2 regions of the Heyndrickxia sp. FSL W8-0423 genome follow, and region 2 is predicted to be linked to the other one. Evidence: predicted binding sites of a transcription regulator. Region 2 holds the regulator's gene; the other holds the start of a gene.
What was found. Region 2 encodes LexA, which represses DNA repair genes until DNA is damaged. Its sites were predicted from a motif close to CGAACATATGTTCG; they were not measured.
Positions count from the first base shown of each region.

Region 1: MKY81_RS17100 (Y-family DNA polymerase) is a predicted target of LexA. The motif match lies at 4,477-4,490, and genes of this name have one in related genera.

Region 1 is NZ_JBBPBE010000001.1:3,329,161-3,339,272, forward strand. It holds gene MKY81_RS17075 (CDGSH iron-sulfur domain-containing protein) at 4-201, shown strand; gene MKY81_RS17080 (IS3 family transposase) at 296-1,222, opposite strand; gene MKY81_RS17085 (helix-turn-helix domain-containing protein) at 1,123-1,692, opposite strand; gene MKY81_RS17090 (SPL family radical SAM protein) at 1,798-2,631, opposite strand; gene MKY81_RS17095 (YolD-like family protein) at 2,774-3,115, opposite strand; gene MKY81_RS17100 (Y-family DNA polymerase) at 3,137-4,348, opposite strand; gene MKY81_RS17105 (IS110 family transposase) at 4,880-6,103, opposite strand; gene MKY81_RS17110 (DUF4179 domain-containing protein) at 6,560-7,867, opposite strand; gene MKY81_RS17115 (sigma-70 family RNA polymerase sigma factor) at 7,860-8,381, opposite strand; gene MKY81_RS17120 (SDR family NAD(P)-dependent oxidoreductase) at 8,497-9,294, opposite strand; gene MKY81_RS17125 (MBL fold metallo-hydrolase) at 9,309-10,112, opposite strand, start outside.
Region 2 is NZ_JBBPBE010000001.1:2,686,549-2,696,660, reverse strand. It holds gene MKY81_RS13695 (ABC transporter transmembrane domain-containing protein) at 1-726, opposite strand, end outside; gene MKY81_RS13690 (YneF family protein) at 923-1,141, opposite strand; gene sirA (sporulation inhibitor of replication protein SirA) at 1,216-1,656, opposite strand; gene tkt (transketolase) at 1,834-3,840, opposite strand; gene MKY81_RS13675 (DUF896 domain-containing protein) at 4,008-4,241, opposite strand; gene MKY81_RS13670 (YneB family resolvase-like protein) at 4,352-4,993, opposite strand; gene yneA (cell division suppressor protein YneA) at 5,002-5,322, opposite strand; gene lexA (transcriptional repressor LexA) at 5,486-6,109, shown strand; gene glnA (type I glutamate--ammonia ligase) at 6,169-7,503, opposite strand; gene MKY81_RS13650 (MerR family transcriptional regulator) at 7,550-7,939, opposite strand; gene MKY81_RS13645 (methionine gamma-lyase family protein) at 8,153-9,415, opposite strand; gene MKY81_RS13640 (trimeric intracellular cation channel family protein) at 9,648-10,112, shown strand, end outside.

The DNA.
Region 1 (10,112 bases), 640 kb from region 2:
ATGATGTCTAAAGTACAAATTAAAGTCAATGATAATGGATCTTACCGTGTAACAGGCGATGTGGAACTAGTTGATGCGGAAGGAAATGTATTTGAAACGAAACCATCTTTTTCATTATGCCGCTGTGGCTTATCAAATAAAAAGCCATTTTGCGATGGCTCCCATAAAGGGAATTTTGAGTCCGTTGTTCGTGCAGAGTAGTTTTGGTGATTCACCAACAGATAATCCCGTACATAACTTTTTGTTATGTAAAAACCCCCTTAAGTGTTGTGACCCCGAAAAGTTAGAGTTTATATCAAGCAGCTAATTGGCTGGTATGAATGCGGTATTGAACCGGAGACATACCGGCCAATTTTTGTTTGATACGTTTGTTATTATAATAATCTATATATCTTTCAATCTTGCTCTTTAATTCTTCAAAAGAACACAATGCCTCTCCATGATACATCTCTTGTTTTAATAAACCAAAGAAGTTTTCCATTGGTGAATTATCTAAGCAGTTTCCTTTTCTAGACATACTTTGAAAAACTTTATTTTTCTTAAGTGTTTTCACCCATTTTCTATGTTGATAATGCCATCCTTGGTCAGAATGAATAGTTGTTCTGTATTTTGATTCTTTTACGATTTCTAATGCTTTTCCCAAGGGTTTCATCACAAGTTCTAAACTTGGATGCTTAGCTATTTCATGTGAAAGTATTTCACCATTAAACATGTCCATGATTGGATTTAAATATAATTTTTCTCCATTAGTACATTTAAACTCAGTGATATCTGTAGTTAACTTTTGATGGGGCACATTAGAATAAAATCTACGATTAATAAGGTTCTTCGCAACTTTTCCAACAGTACCTTTGTAAGAACTATACTTGCGTGTTTTTCTCCAGAACTTTTTTCCTTTTAGTCCTAGTTTCTTCATGATACGTTGAATCCTCTTATGATTCACTTTATAGCCCCGATTTCCCAATTCAAGATGAATACGACGGTAACCATAATTTCCGTCATTTTCTTCGAAAATGGATTGGATAAGATCTTCTAGTCCTTGATCCGGATTAACCTTTTTCATCATCTTTATATGATAGTGGTAGGAGGATTCAGGGATGCCGACTACATGTAATACATCCCTTAATTTAAATTCTTCTTTGAGTTCGAATGATAATGCTGCCTGTGCTTTTCTAGATAGCCCTCCGGATCCATCTGAAAAGCTCGCAACTTTTTTAGATATTCTACCTCCAAACGAAGAAGCTCATTTTCTCTTTCTAGTTTTTGTTCGTATGTCATTTCTTTTTCTTCCACGTGTTTGTTTTTATTACTCTTACTCGTACCTTTATCAGACATGGGTGACCGTCCTTTCGGTTTACCCAGGGCTTCAGCACCACCTTCAAGAAATTCCTTTTTCCATCTAGATATCATCGGAGGGTTAGTTATCCCAAATTGAAGGGCTGAATCAATCACTGAAGAACCTGTTCTCTTCATAAATCTTAATACATCTAGCTTAAATTGAACAGAATATGATTTCTCATGTTTCTTGCTCATTAAGCTTTCGGCACCAAAATTTTCGTAATTTTTTACCCAGTTAATAATCTGCTTATGTGACTTCACACCATGTTTACGGGCTAAGAGCTTGTATCCAAGATTTCCTTCTAGATATTCTTTAACTACCATCAGTTTAAATTTCTCACTATATTTAGCCATAAATAAACACTCCAAAAGTTAGATTTTTACTCTAACTTTTGGGGTGCAGTACAAAGTTTGATTCTTAGTCCAACTTAGGGGGGTTCGCTTCATGATCTAATCTTTTTATTTTGGAAAGGCTTCTTTTTTTGAAACTCTTATCATTTCACTAGGAAAGTATTTATGAAAATATTTTTCTACCATTACATGTATATCTTTACGATACCACTTGGATAAATCATGCTCTTCAAATACTTTTGGCATTCCTAATCTCTCTGAACGCTTTCCCATTGATCCATCACCAATACTTAAAGTATCGATCCAAACATGGTTTACGATACCCTTCAATTGTTTTGGAAAATCAGGTGTAAAAGGTAACAGCGGGGAAATCGAAGCTTGTGTAGGTATTCCGGCATCATGAATTTCCTTTAAGGCTTTTAGCCGGATTTTAATTCCCGGTGCATATGGTGCGAATATTTGCTTAATCTCTTCTCTGTCCGTTTCGATTGTCATAGATACTAAAACTTCACATTTTTCTTTCAATCTAATTATCAAATCGATATCCCTTGTGATAAGTGGGCTTCGTGTTTGAATTTGAAGAAAATCAGGAGGATTCTCAATCATTTCTGCTAAGATCGCTCTTGTAATGTTTGCCTTACGTTCTATTGGTTGATAAGGGTCCGTTGCAGAGGACATAAATATATTTACGGGTTTGTTCTTCCTCCGAAGTTTGATGATTTCATTCCGGTAATTTTCAGCTGCATTTGTTTTTATGTCCAGCCATTCTCCCCAAGGAATTTCTTTGAATCTCTGAATCGGCATTTCCCTTACATAACAGTATCTGCAAGAAAACGCACACCCACTATAGGGATTCAATGAATGTGTAAATCCGACATCTAAATAACCTTTTGCTTCTGTAAGGATTTTTTTAGAAAGTGTTTCTTTCATTTCAATCTTCACGTACTTTTCTCCTCTCTTTGGGTTTACCATAGCCACATATCCTGATTACTAAACGAAATAGTCGAGTGCATAATAAGAAAACCACTAATAGAGGTCAATAAGGATGGTTATTAGCCCACCCTTTAATAATTAATGTAACAACTTATATTTCGTCTTCGATCATCTGAACATCCACAATATTTTCAAGAAAAATTGTATGCACCTCATCAAATCTATCAATAATATCCAGTTTTCCCTCTAATGGCTTGTAGCGTTTAATCAATCCTAGCACAAGCTCATGGTGATGATTGCGATAATGAGTGATGGTTACCGTTTTTCCACATTCTATTGCTTCGTTCATTATATCGTCCATTCGTTCAAGTTGTTGTTCATCCATGTATTTTTGCTGTTCATACGTATCTTCCTCTGCCCAATCCCGAAGCATTTTTACATGCTCAGGAAGCATAAGTGAATTCCACTTGATTCGACCGCGATCACGTATCATCTTTGTCACCTCTATTCATTGTTATGCTTTATGACCACCTACTAATGCGGCACGTTTTCTTGCTGTTCCCGCTTGTGTATAAGAAACCGCTCGAAGCAGTGAGCCTGCTCCATACTTTTGACGAATTCGATCAACGACAAATCCTAGTTCATGCTGTTTAACACGATTCGGTTCAAATAAACTAAGCTGAAGGACCCGATCATCGATAAGATTCGAAACGGCAATAGTAATCTGTCGAACATTTTTCCCCGAATAATGAAGGTGAAATAATTTTAAACATACTTGATATATCTTCATCGTCACATTTGTTGGTTCATTAATCGTGTGTGAACGGTAAAATCCTCCACCGAAATCAGAGTCACTGTACCCTATTCCTAAACTAATCGTTCGTCCAGCCTTTCCATGTACTCGGGTTCTTTGGGCTACTTCTTCACACATTTCTAAAATGACATGTTTGATTTCAGGTTCTTCTTTGTAGTCCCGTAACAAAATTTGGCTTTTTCCAAAGCTTACCTGCCCTTCCATAATAGGAGCTCCTAATTCAGATAAATCTATGCCCCAGGCATGGTAATAGAGCTGATTGCCAATAATACCAAATTCCTTTTCTAACTTCGCGAGGTCATAATGTGCAAGCTGTCCGACAGAAAAAATCCCCATCCGATTGAGCCGCTTTTCAAGTTGTCTCCCAATTCCCCACATTTCTTTTAATGGAGAAATCCCCCACAGCTTTTCAGGAACATCCTCATAGGTCCATTCGGAAATGCCCTGCTTCTTTGCATCAATATCTAGACAAAGCTTTGACATGAGTATATTTGGACCAATGCCAATTGCACACGGAAGCTGAAACTCCCGTTCAAGCTCATCTTTTATTTTTGCAGCAATCGTTTTTGCATCTCCCCAAAGAAGATCTGCCTTATCCACTTTGATAAAACTTTCATCGACACTATATACATGTATCGCTTCCTTTGGTACGTATCGGTTAAATAAACGGGTAATCTCGGTTGCAATGCGTAGATAAGTTGCCATTTTTGCTTCAACAATTTTAATACAAGGATCATCTGGAATTTCAAACAGTCGAGAGCCTGTTTTAATTCCAAAATCCTTTTTTAATTTTGGTGAAGCAGCAAGCACGACACTTCCTTGCTGTTCTTTGTTCCCAACTACCGCTAAATAGCAGCTTAATGGATCCTCCCCCTCCATTACAGCAGAACAACTCGCATAAAAGCTTTTCATATCTACACATAAAATCTGATGATGTGGTAACGTATTGTAATCAACCGTCACGCTCTTCACCCTTTTTCAATTATATAATTTTGCCTCTGAATAGGAACGTTAGTTCTTATTATATGTATTATTTTATTCGAATATACGTTCGTGTTCAATCATCATTTTTTGGAAATTAGGAAAAAAGTCCACCCTGTTCATAGTTAATATGGATTATATTTTAAACTAATTTAAAATAAGCGGAAATTCTTCGGTTATACAGTAGAATAGAGCTCGGTTTGGGGGATATAGGCGGAGATTTTCCGATTAAGCAAAGAAAAATTACCCTTTTTTACGTTTTTAGAGTCAATAGCCGGAAAACTTCCGTCTATTTCTTACGATTAGTCAAGTGTATTTCAGTTAATTCATTTATGTTTTTTGTTTAGCTGTATTTGGGAGGGGTACCCCTTCCAAATACAGCTAAATTTTTCCCATGACGAAAAAACCTCACGATATTCTTTTTTTCGAAAGGTCAGTGTGCTATAGTGAATATAAACTTTGCTACGATTTCTGAGCTGGTAGTGCGGAATCATAATCGTAAAGTATGCCGTGTGTCAGTAACTGAAACGTCACTTTCAAAAACTTATTGATACACGCCACAATCGCGACCTTATGAGGCTTTCTCTGAGGTTGCGTTTTTAATTTGTAATAATAGTCTACTAAATGATTGGGTTTTCCTTTTGCCATAATCATTGTACACATCATAAAAAATAAAATCTTCCGTAGCTTCTTATTTCCTCGTTTATTAATTCGATCTCGGTATTGTGTATTGCCAGATTGATAGCGCATAATATCGATTCCAACGTATGCGTTCAGTTGTTTCGCATTTTTAAATCGGCGAATATCACCTAGTTCGCCAATAAGTCTGCAAGCTGTTGTATCACCAATTCCCGGAAAAGAGCGTAATACGGTATATTCCTTTCTTCCTTCAGACATCACAACCATTTGTTTCACAAGCTGGTCTTTCTTTTCCATTAAATCTGCAATACGTCGGGCGTAATCGCCTACTTGATTACAGCGAATATCCGTTGGTTCAATGGCAGGATATGAATTTTTCGCAGCTTCTAATAACACGATGGCTTTTTTCTCTGCACGTTCTAGTGAAAGTCTTTTACGTGTATTGCTTTTCAAACGATTTTTAATAATTGTCTTTGAATGAGCTAATAATAGTGCTGGATGTGGATACAGTTGCACAAAATTTAGAAATAGCGCTGAACTCGGTGTAATAAGTCGTTCCAACTCTGGAAATGAAATATGTAAAATGGCATGCATACGATTGCGTAAAAGAATAAGTTCTTCTTCAATTTCGTCATAATAACGAGTAATTGCCCGCATCTGTTCATAATAATCATTCTGCACATACGTCGTTTCACGTTCCAATTTAAAGTGGGTTTTCGCTAACTCATGGGCATCGCTAATATCAGTTTTGTGTCGACGCATTGAAGCCATTTGTAGGTTCGCTTCAAGCGGGTTCATGCGATAGTATGTATGTCCGTGATCCCGTAGAAACTTTTCAACGGATTTTGAATAGACACCCGTCGCCTCAAATACGATTTCAGGGGCTTGCCCATCAATAGCTGTTATTTCCTTAATACGTAGGTGTAGCTGCTCAAAATCAATGCGTGTATGATACAATTCCCCTTCAAATTCACATTGTCCATAACCATCATAAATGGCAATGGTACTTTTCCCTTTACTTACATCAAGAGCGATAACATGTTTCATATAAATATTCTCCTTTTATAACCAATCATAGAAGTCTTCACAGTGCCTTATCGATTCCATTTTCTTATACACGATCTCTAGGACCCAACATACTAAACTGATTCAAACAAGGGTGTGAAGTTGGCCTGTTTAAGATACGGACTCTTACATGGTCCCATAGACGGATCGACCTTTCTTCACTTCTACTATAAAAAAATAGTAGCACAAACCATGGCCTTGGTTTGTGCTACTAATGTTAGTATGTTTAAGCTATTTTCAGTGCTATTCTCTAATTAAGAGAAATTTTTCCGCTTATTTATCAAACTCATTTTAGCATCTTAATGCACTTATGGTTTTGTGAAAAAAAGGCTTAGAGACATTTACAGCTCTAAGCCTTTTTGACTGTGAAGTTTGGTCTGTAACTTACCGTTCTGCACCTCACAAGTACACCCGTTACTAAAATAGACGAGTTTTTACTTACTTTATTTGAATTTTCACATCCGTATTGATATAAGCAGGATAATCAATGAGTTTTAATGTAATCGGCTTTTTGGAAATCGCATTATTTATTTTGTATGGAAAACCGATTTTTCCCCCATCAGCTTCCCAAATATAAGTGGAAAGTCGATGCATTTTTCCAGTAAAATCCGTATAGCTATCAAAAATTTGGCCATTGAATTTCTCATTTAAATAAAACATCAAAAGATCAGTCGAATCATCGAATGCACCAAATTCAACTTTGTGCAACTGCCCGTCTTTGGGAGCTTGAATAATTTTCTTTTTAAATGGGTCGATAACAACATTCAATTCATCTTTGTCTAGAGCTCTTATTTTATTAAAAACTAAGAAAAGTTTCTTTGGCTGTTCAAAATAATTACTTTGCAAAAAATAAGTCTTTTCATCATTTCCCCCATGGGCAACAATTCCGTTTTGGATTTTTGACCAGGCTTCACCATTCTCATCAACAAACCGGAGATCTTGAATATCAAAAATCTCTTTTGAGTTTTGTGTAGGGAATTTCACATTAATTCCTACTCTTGTCGGGGAAAAAGTGATGTGATCAATAAGAATTTGTTGATTCTCAACAGTCACTGTCTTTTTCATTGGAATTGTTTTTTTCTTGCCGATTTTATTTTGGTCGATAGAAAAAGGAATTCTCCACTCCTCATTATATTTTTCAAATTTCATAACAAGAGTTAATTTTCCTTTAGGAATCGGTTCAGCGAATTCAAAAGTGCCATCCGAAATGCTGGTTTCATATTGATTGCGGCGATCTCCCCCACAGCAAGAGGAAGAACCTGTTTTTAATTTCTCTCCATTTTCCTTTTCAATATATACATCCTTAGACCAAACTTGTTTGGGAAGTTTCTTGCTCGATTTAAAAGAATAGAAAACAACCAATTGTTCCTCGTCTGTAATAATGGAATCAAGAGTCACTTTAAATCCATGATGCTCATCGGAACGATTCACTTTTTGAAAATACTCGTTATCCACAGCGGCTAGTAATCCCTTATTATCTTGAACCAATTCGACAATATGCTCCATTCCAGGAATTTTTTTTATATAGGAGGCAAATGTATCAGACACCCGTATAGAACCGAGAAAAATAATGATAAAGGAGGCAGCCAAAATAATTGTTTTTTTCCAGAGAGAGTAGTGTTTTTTCCGACGTTTTGCTTTTTGTATTCCAGTAAAAATTGCTTGATTTAATTGCTCTTCAGGAATCGTTGCCGTATCGATCTCCTGTTTCACACTTTGCAGCTGCTTTTCTTCTTTTTCAAACATGATTTTCTACCCCTCCCTCTTCTAAATGAAGCTTTAATTGTCGGAGTCCTTTATAAAGCCATGTCTTTACCGTACTTTCCGGGCAATTCAATAGTTTAGCGATATCAGAGATTTTCATATCATGAAAGTATTTTAAAATAATTACATGACTTTGTTTATCATCTAATTGTCTAACAGCTTCATAGAGATCTAGATTCATTAGATCTTCTTTACCACCTGCAATGTGTGACATATCATCATAATGAATAACGCGATTACGTTTTTTTAATTCATCATTGCAATAATTAATTAATATCCGAATGATCCATGTTGAAAAAAATTGAGGATTTTTTAATTTCTTAATCGCTTTAAAGCTTCGAAAGGATGTTTCCTGAACAGCTTCAAGGGCAGCTTCTTCATTTTTCATATAGGAAAGAGCAATCCGATAAAGCTGCTCTTTATGCTCAAGCAATAGCTGATAAAAGGCGGCATCATCACCTTTTTTCGCTTTCTTCACTAGAGAAATAATATCCATCTGCTTCCCCCTTTCATTCATTAGACATTTGAGTCTTTAAAAAAGTTTTAGTGTTTTCACATTTATTGCTTCTCAATAGAAAAAACCCGGATACAAATCGATCCGGGTTACGTCCTTACTTTTTGAAAAACGCCTTTCTCCCTAGCCGTTCTACAGTTCGAGGAAATAAAGTGTAGATAAGGCTTCCCGCATTCATCCAACCGGGCGCATTGATTTCTCTGCGTTTTGTCAGCATGCTGTCAACAATTTTCTTCGCTAACTTTTCCGGATTCAGCATATATTTTTCAACACTTTTTGCGTAAGTTCCGGATTTATCAGCTACTTGAAAAAAATTAGTCGCAATCGGGCCAGGATTAACTGTTGTCACAAAGACGTTATATGGCGACAATTCCATTCTTATGCTATTAGAATATCCGATAACGGCGAACTTTGTTGCTGCATAGACACTTGATTTAGGAGTGGCCATTTTCCCAGCTTGGGAGGCAATATTAATGATATGTCCGGATTTGTTCGTTCGCATTGATGGGATGACCTCTTTCGTACAGGCCATTAATCCAACGACATTCACATCAAACATTCCTTTAATATCGGACATAGAGGCAGAATGCGCCTCTTCAAAAACACCGTATCCCGCATTATTAACTAACACATCAATGTTTCCAAACTCCTCTCGAATTTTTTGAAAAACAGTAGGAATCTGTTCATGTGCGGAAACATCTAAAAATTGAATGCTACATTTTATTGAATATTTTTCTTCTATATTACGTTTCATCACCTTCAATTTTTCAATATTGCGAGCCAAAAGGACAAGATTGGCCCTATCTTTTGCACATTTGCAGGCAATCTGTTCACCTAAACCTCCGGATGCCCCTGTAATGACAATGGTTTTGTTTTGAAGACGATGATTCGTCATTTCGTTCACTCCTATTACGCACAAAAATAAGCGATACCTTCTTCATTCACTACTTTCTTGATGGCTTCTTTTGAGAGCAAGAAGTCTAATTGAGCGGTCGTTTCCGATAAAGTCAGTCCTAATTCTTTTTGATAAACTGCAGGGAAGAGCCTTTGACAGATTTCAAATGTCGTTAAAGCTTTCTCTTTAATCATTTCTCTTACTTGCATCGCCCGATCATGCTGTCTTTGCAGCCTGCGTTCAACCAAAGCATGGACATCTTTTACTTCCGCTCCATGCCCGGTAAAAGCTATGGAAATATCATAATCAAAAAGCTTCTTTAAAGAAGCATTATATTGCAATTGAGGCTTTGGACGCTCGCTCTCTTTAGATAGTGGTGGTTCCAATAATGGATTAGAAGAAATTTTCGCAAGTATATGATCACCTGCAATCATTGTGCCATCCTTTTCACGATAAAAGGATAGATGACTTTGCGCATGTCCAAGTGTTTCAAGTATGTTCCAATCTTCAAATCCTGGAATACAATCTCCTTCATTTATTATATCAGTTAGCGAACGACTAGCAGAAAACCTTAATGGCGATTTCCATTTTTTTAATAGTTGAGCAAATTCACCATGTACACCAAATTCACGAAATAAGGTTAAATAAAATTGATCATGTGCGCTAAAAAACGCTTCATCAAAAGAAAGATACGGCTTGCAGTACTGATGCCCGAAAATCTTAATCTCTTGAGGTAACCATTCTAGCAATCCCACATGATCGGGATGGTGATGGGTTAAAATAACTTGCTCAATATCATTCGGCGTATATCCTAATTG
Region 2 (10,112 bases):
GGAATCAATTTTCGCAACAGCTACATTTTTTTTGACTACATCAGCGGATTGAGCTCGGAAAGACTCTATATCCTCCTTTTCCTGACCAAATGTTTTAATCACTTTTATTCCATTTATACTTTCCTGTGTTTTATCATTTAACGATGAAAAGGCTTCTTGCGCTTTATGAAACTTTTTATGGAGCAATGATCCATAATAATTCGTTAATATTGCCATAAACGGCATTGGTATTAATGCGATTAGTGTTAATTTCCAACTAATCGTTGCCGCCATAGCAATAACTACAAAACCACCCGTCAAAAGTGAATCAACAAATGTTAACACTCCTGAACCCGCCGTCCCTTGGATTGCCTGCAAATCATTTGTTGCATGAGCCATTAAATCACCAACACGTTTTTGCTGATAAAATGAAGATGACATATTCGTAAAATAGCTAAATAAACGATTTCGTAAAATCCGTGCTAATTTCAAAGAAGAACCGAAAATCATAATCCGCCAATAATATCTCAAAACATACATAGCTAATGCTGTCACAATCAAAACGATAATCCATTTTATTAGCGTGCCTTTAGTTAATTCATTCTCTTTAATTAAATCAACGATATACCCCACGATTTTGGGTGGAATAAGGTGCAGCACTGCCACAACTGCTAAAATCAGTATTCCCGATATGTATGCTTTCTTTTCCTGCTTAAAAAACCACATTAAATCAATGAAAACCCTCATTTTATCCCCCATCTGTCCGTCAAAAAATTGTAAACTTTATTTAAGATATTTCATTAATCAAAATAAAAAACCCTTTCTAATATTACCAAATTTTCCGATAACAAAGAAGAGACATTTTCCAAAAAAAATAAAGCTATAAGATGATAGTTATCATAAAGGCTGTCCCTTTTCTAACATCATTTATAGCTCTATCCTATTACTTCATTTGTTGTTTATTCATCGCATTCATCATTTGATTGATTTTCTTTTGAGATGGTTTCATACCCATTTGAGTCATCATCATTTTTAGCATTTGTTCGTTGATTGGCGGATTTTTCTTTAAGTAGTTCATCATATATTTACGTGCTATGAAAAATCCTAGTGCAACTCCAGCTAATAGAGCTACAAGTATGATAATGTATACATACCAAGCCATAATAATCCTCCTTCATGTTGTCTATCTTACAGTGTACTAAATCCTCAATCATTATACAATATTTCAATTATGTTTCAAACGAATTTTCTTTCTTTTATTGGTTTCAACCAGCCAAATCTCTCATTTTCGAGGTCCATCGCAAGTAATCGTCCATCATATTTTCGCAAAACTTCTAAAAAGGCCGATTCCGAGTCATAGTTCCCCCATGCATTCAGCCTAAGCATATAATCATCGACAAATAACTCTACTCCATTGAACAGGTCATTTTCGATGTAACGATAAAAATTATTATTATGTTCAAAATCCTTTTTCTTTGAAAAAGCTTGTCCAAGTAAATGATGGATATGTAATACAGGTATTGGTTTCGTTATATACTCTATTTGCTTACCTAAAATTTGTTTTAGAATACCTTTTACTTGATAGTATTCCAAAAATAAATCAAAAAACATTCTTTCCCGTCCATAATAATACTCTGCAACCTCATCCTCTATTAAATAGATTTGATAGGCACGCATGATACTTCACTCCCGAGTTTTTATCCTTTCCTATTATTCTAGACTAATATTTCTGATTTTTTTGTCAAAAACTGTTTCAAATAGGTGATTTTTTTGTCGAAAAGCAATTTTTTATTACAACGGAAAGAAAATAAAGTATTAAAAAAGGGGGATAACAAGGTTATCCTCCCAAACTTTTTATTGTTGAAGTAACGCTTTAACTCGCGATACTACATTTTCTACAGTAAATCCGTATTCTTCCATCACTTTTGCACCGGGTGCAGATGCTCCGAATCCGTTAATGGCTAAAATTTCTCCTTCATCACCAACATAACGTTCCCAGCCAAATGGAGCTGCCATTTCGATAGCAAGGCGTTTTTTCACTGATTTTGGAATAACTGACTCTTTATATTCCTTCGTCTGTTCTTCGAAACGATCCCATGATGGCATACTTACTACTGATGCTTGAATCCCATCATTTAATAATGCTTTTTGAGCTTCAATTGCAAGATTAACTTCTGAGCCAGAAGCTAATAAAATTACGTCCGCTTGATTATTTTCAGATGGAGACACTACATAAGCACCTTTTGCGACACCTTCTTGAGCATTTTCTGCAGTTGATTTAATCGTAGGTAAACCTTGTCGTGTTAAAACAAGTGCAGTCGGTTTATCCTTAGATGTCAATGCGAGTTTCCATGCTGCAGCTGTTTCATTCCCATCCGCTGGGCGAATAACAGAAAGATTAGGCATTGTTCGTAAAGATGGTAATTGCTCAATTGGTTCGTGCGTAGGGCCATCTTCACCTACCGCAATACTATCATGTGTAAATACATAGGTTACTGGCAGGTTCATTAACGCTGCTAAACGGATTGCTGGTCGTAAATAATCAGAGAATACGAAGAACGTTCCTCCATAAACTTGTAATCCGCCATGTAATGCCATTCCATTCATTGCAGCACCCATCGCAAATTCACGAACACCAAACCAAATATTCCGTCCATCATAATTTTCAGGTGTAAAGTCTTTTTCACCTTTAATCATTGTATTATTTGAACCAGCTAAATCGGCTGAACCGCCAATAAAGGTTGGAACATTTTTTGCAATGGCGTTTAAAACTTCACCACTGGAAGCTCTGCTTGCTAAACTCTTTCCTTCTTCATAAACAGGAATATCTTTATCCCAATTTTCCGGAAGTTCTCCTTTGATGGCATGTTCTAATTGTGCAGCCAACTCTGGGTATTGCTTTTTATATTCTGCAAAAAGTTGTTCCCATTGTTGTTCTTTTTCAATACCTGGTTCTACGATTTTTTCATTGAAACGATCATAAACTTCAGCCGGAACGTGGAAATCTTCTTCAAATGTCCATTTATAATAGTCTTTCGTTAGCTTTAATTCATCTGCTCCGAGCGGAGAACCGTGGACTGCAGATTTTCCGGATTTATTAGGTGAACCATATCCAATTACTGTCTTAACTTCAATCATAGTTGGGCGAGTAACATCGGATTTTGCTTCCTCAAGTGCTCTAGAAATGGCTTCAAAGTCATTTCCATCTTCTACACGAAGATATTGCCATCCATATGATTTAAATCGTCCTTCCACACTTTCTGAAAATGATTTATCTAAATCACCATCTAGTGAAATATCATTTGAATCATATAATACAACTAAACGACCTAGTTTTAAATGTGCGGCTAATGATGCAGCTTCACTGGATATCCCCTCCATGAGATCTCCATCACCACAAAGTGCATATGTATAGTGATTAACTATATCGAATTTATCTTTATTGTAAACACCTGCTAAATGACGTTCAGCCATTGCCATGCCAACAGCCATCGCAATTCCTTGTCCTAATGGACCGGTAGTTGCTTCGACTCCTTTAGTGTGTCCAAATTCTGGATGTCCAGGTGTTTTGCTTCCCCATTGACGGAATTGTTTAAGATCATCAATGCTTAAACCATATCCTGCCAAGTGAAGTAGGCTATATAGTAACATTGAACCATGTCCAGCTGACAAAACGAACCGATCTCTATTAAACCATTCCGGATTTTTCGGATTATGGTTCATAAATCTAGTCCAAAGTGTGTAAGCCATCGGTGCGGCGCCCATAGGTAATCCCGGATGACCTGAATTGGCTTTTTCAATCGCATCAATAGAAAGTGTTCTTATCGTAGTTACTGCTAATTGGTCTGTATTGTCAAACAATTTTATACATCCTCTCTATCATATAGTCCAATATTAATATTAAACATGTTTATATTATAACTCAACTAAAGAAAAGTATAGTTTTTTATCTTTTATTGAAATGAATTATTATATATACACGAAAAAAGGCTGATTGGTCAGCCTTATCAAAAGAACTAATTTAATTATTAATGTAATCTTTTATTCGCTTGGATATTGCGGACTTTTTGAGGAGTTACATCGTTTCCTTCCGGATCAATCACGCGTACCGTTTCAATCGTATTTTTCATGGATGAACGAAAACTTTCTAAATACTCGCGTCGAAGACGAGATTGTTCCTTAGCTTCCTCATTAGTTAGTCCTTTTCCTTTAGACTTTTTCGATAGTTCATTAATTCTTGCTATTTTATCTTTAGAAAGCATATAGCTACTCCTTTTCTATAGAAACTACTATCTTTTCCAGTATAAGATACAGTAATAGTACTAGATAAATACTTTGTTATCAAGAAAAGAGCTTAAGCTTTCATTCGTAGTTATTCTTGCTTTACATATTCTTGATATCTTCTATGCACTGTTGCTTTTGAAACATCATATCCAAATCCTCTAAGTGTTGCTGCTATTTCAGCAAATGTAAGGTTATTCTTTCGCAAACGGACTATTTCATCGATAGGCATTTCCTTTCGATCACGCCCTTGAATATTCCCATGATCTTTTAAATTCAATTCTGGACGATATCCTTTATCAACTGCCCGTTTCATCCCTCTTTTTATTTTTAAATTATGTAATTTCCTTTGGTATTCTTCCACCATACTAACAATATTTAGAACCATGGAATCTGATTCGGACAATTCTAATTCACCTTGATGAGAAATACTATAAACTTTAATGCCTTCTTTAAAAAGACAATGTAAAAGAGCAATTTTTGCATTCCCTCTGCCTAATCTCGTCTCGTCTTGAATTAATAGCACATCAATGCTTTTTTCTTTTATAAGGTCAAGAATTTCTATAATCCCCGGACGATCTAAATGATAGCCACTTTCTTGATCATGAATCACTTGAACAACATCGAATCTATAAATTTTAGCCATCTCGATTAGTTCAGCCTCTTGCCTTTCAAGTGATGTTTCTTGGGTTTGTTTTGTTGTACTAACACGACAATAAATTACTGCTTTCATCATTTCTATTACTCCAAATCTAAAGCATATTGATTACTGTCATCCAACTGTTTTTTCATTTTAACAGGGATGACAATTTTATCTCCAGCTTTTATATTACTACTTGTTAAATGATTTTTATTCGTTACCCATTCAATGAAATCATTAGGATTCATTGAATGTTCTTCTGAATACATATGAGCAATTTTCCAAAGTGATTGTCCTTTGGATACAGTGATTTGCTGATAGTTTTTGTCATCTATAAAAGTGTTTGTTGCATATAAACCTATAATTAATGATAGAACAATTAATATAATAACATAAGAGTATTTTTTCCATAGAATAAGCATATAAAAAACCTCCTTCGAATGTATGTTCGTTTATTTATTTTTATTATAATGCGAACACTTGTTTTTAGTCAACAGTTTTTTTCGAACTTATGTTTGTATAGTTAGTTAAGAAATGCTATAATAAAATTAATCTAAAAGTTACGAAATAATCGGGGTGTGTATAATGACAAAACTTTCAAAAAGGCAACAGGATATACTGGATTTTATAAAACAAGAAGTGAAAGCAAAAGGGTATCCACCATCTGTACGCGAAATAGGAGAAGCTGTTGGACTTGCTTCGAGTTCTACTGTACACGGTCATCTGTCAAGATTAGAAACAAAAGGATTAATTAGAAGAGATCCTACTAAACCACGGGCAATCGAAATTCTCGATTTTGAATCAGAAAGCATTCCTAAACAAAACGTCGTGAATGTTCCTTTATTAGGTAAAGTTACCGCTGGTATGCCTATAACTGCCATTGAAAATATTGAAGAGTTTTTCCCATTACCGGAACAATTAGCACCCGCTGATGAGAATATCTTTATGTTAGAGATTGTCGGTGAAAGTATGATTGAAGCAGGTATTTTAGATGGGGACTACGTAATTGTCCGCCAGCAACAAACAGCTAATAATGGGGATATCGTCGTTGCTATGACAGAAGATGATGAAGCTACAGTAAAGCGTTTCTTTAAGGAGAAAGATTTTTTCCGCCTTCAACCGGAAAATTCAACAATGGCTCCAATCATTTTAAACAATGTCTCTATTTTAGGAAAAGTTATTGGTCTTTACCGTCACATCATTCATTAAGCAAGATTTTTATTAAAAACAAAACCCCTTTATACCAATGGTATCAAGGGGTTTCACTATTAATACATTTGCATATATTGCTCGCGTTCCCATGGGTGGACTGTTGTTCTAAACATATCCCATTCAATCTCTTTTGCTTCTAGGAAATGTTCAAGAATATGTTCACCAAGAGCACTTGTCATTACTTCATCGGAAATTAAATTTTCCAATGCTTGTTTCAATGTTCCAGGAAGGTCAATAATTCCTGCTTCCTCACGTTCTTGTTTATTCATAACATAAATATTTCGGTCAACCGGTGCTGGAACTTTAAGTTTATTTTTAATACCATCTAATCCTGATTTTAATAAAACAGCCATTGCTAAATATGGGTTTGCTGCAGGATCGACACTACGGACTTCAATGCGTGTGCTTAATCCACGTGAAGCCGGAATTCGCACTAATGGACTACGGTTTCTAGCAGACCAAGCAACATAACATGGTGCTTCATAACCAGGGACTAAACGTTTATAAGAGTTTACAGTCGGATTGGTGACCGCGGTAAAATTCGTTGCATGTTTAATTACGCCAGCAATAAATTGATATGCCGTTTCACTTAATTCAATTTTACCATTTGGATCGAAGAAAGCATTTTCACCATTTTTGAACAGTGATAAGTTGCAGTGCATACCGGATCCACTTACACCAAACAATGGTTTAGGCATAAATGTTGCGTGCAGACCATGCTTTCGGGCAATGGTTTTAACAACGAGCTTAAATGTTTGTATATCATCACATGCTTTTAATGCATGCGCATATTTAAAATCAATTTCATGTTGACCAGGTGCTACTTCATGGTGTGAAGCTTCGACTTCAAATCCCATTTCCTCAAGTTCTAATACGATATCCCGACGACAATTTTCACCTAAATCGGTTGGTGCAAGGTCAAAGTATCCCCCATTATCATTTAATTCTAATGAAGGTTCCCCTTTTTCATCTAATTTAAATAAGAAAAATTCAGGTTCAGGCCCAAGATTAAAATCTGTGAAACCTAACTCTTCCATTTCCTTCAATACACGTTTCAAATTATTTCGTGGATCTCCCGCAAATGGTGTTCCATCAGCATTATAAATATCGCAAATTAAGCGGGCCACTTTCCCTTTTTCAGCTGTCCAAGGAAATACTACCCATGTATCTAAATCAGGGAATAAATACATATCAGATTCTTCAATTCTAACAAAACCTTCAATTGAAGAACCATCAAACATCATTTTATTGTCTAACGCTTTTCCAAGCTGGCTAATCGGAATCTCAACATTTTTAATCGTTCCTAATATATCAGTAAACTGAAGACGAATAAATTTCACATTTTGCTCTTCTGCTATTCTTTCAATGTCACTACGATTATACCTTGACATAAACAATTTCCTCCCTATGGGTCCTATTTTTTAAATCAACTGTCAATTAGTGAAAAAATCTCGGTCTTTCATTTTGCATTCCAGGGCGTTGAAATCTCCCTGCTTGTAATAGTTCTTCCCTTAATATTTTTCTCACTTCTTCGTTAGATACTTCCTGTTTTGTTGTAGTTGTTTCTGTTGGAGTTGGTTCATTTTTCATAACTAATATTTTCTTAATTCCCGCCATATTTATGCCTTGATCTAACAAATCTTTAATTTCTAATAATTGATCGACATCATTTAAAGAATATAGCCGGCGGTTCCCATCTGATCTAGCCGGATGGATTAAACTATGTTCTTCATAGTATCGGATCTGACGGGCTGTTAAATCGGTTAATTGCATCACTGTACCAATCGGTAAGATTGGCATTGAACGACGAATTTGATTACCACTCATTAAAAACTCCGCCTTTCATATTTACTATATAAGTACTTTAATATATGTTAGATTAATTGTCAATAGAATGTTAGATTTTCTTACATAACTTTTTTTAACAAATTTCTTTTGTTAAAAGTCTGTTGTTTTAGCTCCAATTAACTATCTACATAACATAGCCTAAAAATAAAAAAGCGCGTGAAATCTAAGGTTCACACGCTTTCAATGCTCCATTTATATTAAATTCTTCGTTAATAAACGGTCTAATGCTAAACAGACAGCAATTTTCACATGAGTATATGTCAATCCGCCTTGTACATATGCAGTGTATGGTGGTCTCAGCGGACCATCTGCGGATAATTCAATACTTGCTCCTTGAATAAATGTTCCCGCTGCCATAATCACATCATCTTTATACCCGGGCATATAGCTAGGATATGGGGTAACATACGAATTGATTGGTGAAGCAAATTGAATTGCTTGGCAAAACTCAATCATTTTATTCGGATCTTCAAATTGAACAGACTGAATAAGATCGGTTCGTTTCGCATCCCATTTTGGATGTGTATTTAAACAAAACTTTTCTAAAATTGCGGATGTGAAAACTGCCCCTTTTAATGCTTGTCCAACTACATGAGGTGCTAGGAAAAATCCTTGGTACATTTCTTGTAAAGAATAAAGTGAGGCACCCGCCTCAGCACCAATACCAGGTGATGTCATGCGATAGGAACAGGCATCCACCCATTGCTTCTTGCCAACGATATATCCACCTGTTTTTACAATTCCCCCGCCCGGATTTTTAATTAAGGATCCAGCCATTAAATCTGCCCCAACATGACAGGGCTCAATGTTTTCAACAAATTCCCCGTAACAATTATCAACGAAAACAACCACATCCGGTTTAATTTCTTTAACAAACTTGATCATTTTTTCGATTTCTTCAATTGTAAAAGAAGGGCGATTTGCATATCCTTTTGAACGTTGGATACCAATCATTTTTGTATTCGATTTAATGGATTTTCTGATTCCCTCATAATCAATCGTACCTTCACTTGTTAAAAGAACAGTATTGTATTCTATTTGAAATTCTTTTAAAGAACCAACACCATTTCCTCGAATCCCGACTATTTCTTCTAACGTGTCGTATGGCTTGCCGGTAATATATAATAATTCATCTCCTGGTCTAAGCACGCCAAATAAAGCGATAGAAATTGCATGTGTTCCCGATATAATTTGTGGACGAACTAGCCCTGCTTCTCCACCAAATACGTCAGCATAAATTTTTTCGATGGTATCCCTTCCGATATCGTCATAGCCATAACCTGTAGAAGGATTAAAATGCGAATCACTTACACGATTCGCTTGAAAACTTTGTAATACCCTAAACTGATTTTCTTCAATTCGTTGATCTATTTTTTCGTGAATTGGTTTAATTTGTTGTTCAACTTCTTCAATAATTGGCTTTAATTTCTCACCATTAGTTAAATACTGTAACATCTTGTTGCTCCTTTAAAATCTGATATTAGCCATTACCCTTCTTACTTATAAAGAGAATGTGTAATTTCATCTTAACAGAAAAATATGAAACAAAAAAATTTTTCTTGTAAGTCTGTTTTATCGTGATAAAATCAAATTTGTGATGAAAATAATAAACATACATATTAGTAATTTTAGAGCCTAATTTTTTCATATCATCATAGATTATCTATACTTCTAGGAGGTAAACCCAATGACTTGGGAAATTCTAAGTATTATTGGCACCATTGCTTTTGCCGTTTCTGGCGCAATCATTGCAATGGAGGAAGAGTATGACATATTGGGAACATATATATTAGGAATCGTAACGGCTTTTGGCGGAGGGGCAATTCGTAATCTTCTCATTGGAGTTCCAGTCTCAGCACTTTGGGAGCAAAGCCTCCTTTTCCAAATCGCGTTACTATCTATTACAATTATTTTCTTATTCCCTCATAATTTATTACGTCATTGGCAGCGTTGGGGGAATTTTTTCGATGCAATGGGACTTGCCGCATTTGCTATCCAAGGAGCATTATATGCAAAACAAATGGGGCACCCATTAAGTGCAATAATCGTTGCAGCTGTATTAACCGGAAGTGGCGGAGGAATTATTCGTGATGTTCTTGCGAAGAGGAAACCGCTCGTATTACAATCCGAAATATATGCTGTTTGGGCAATT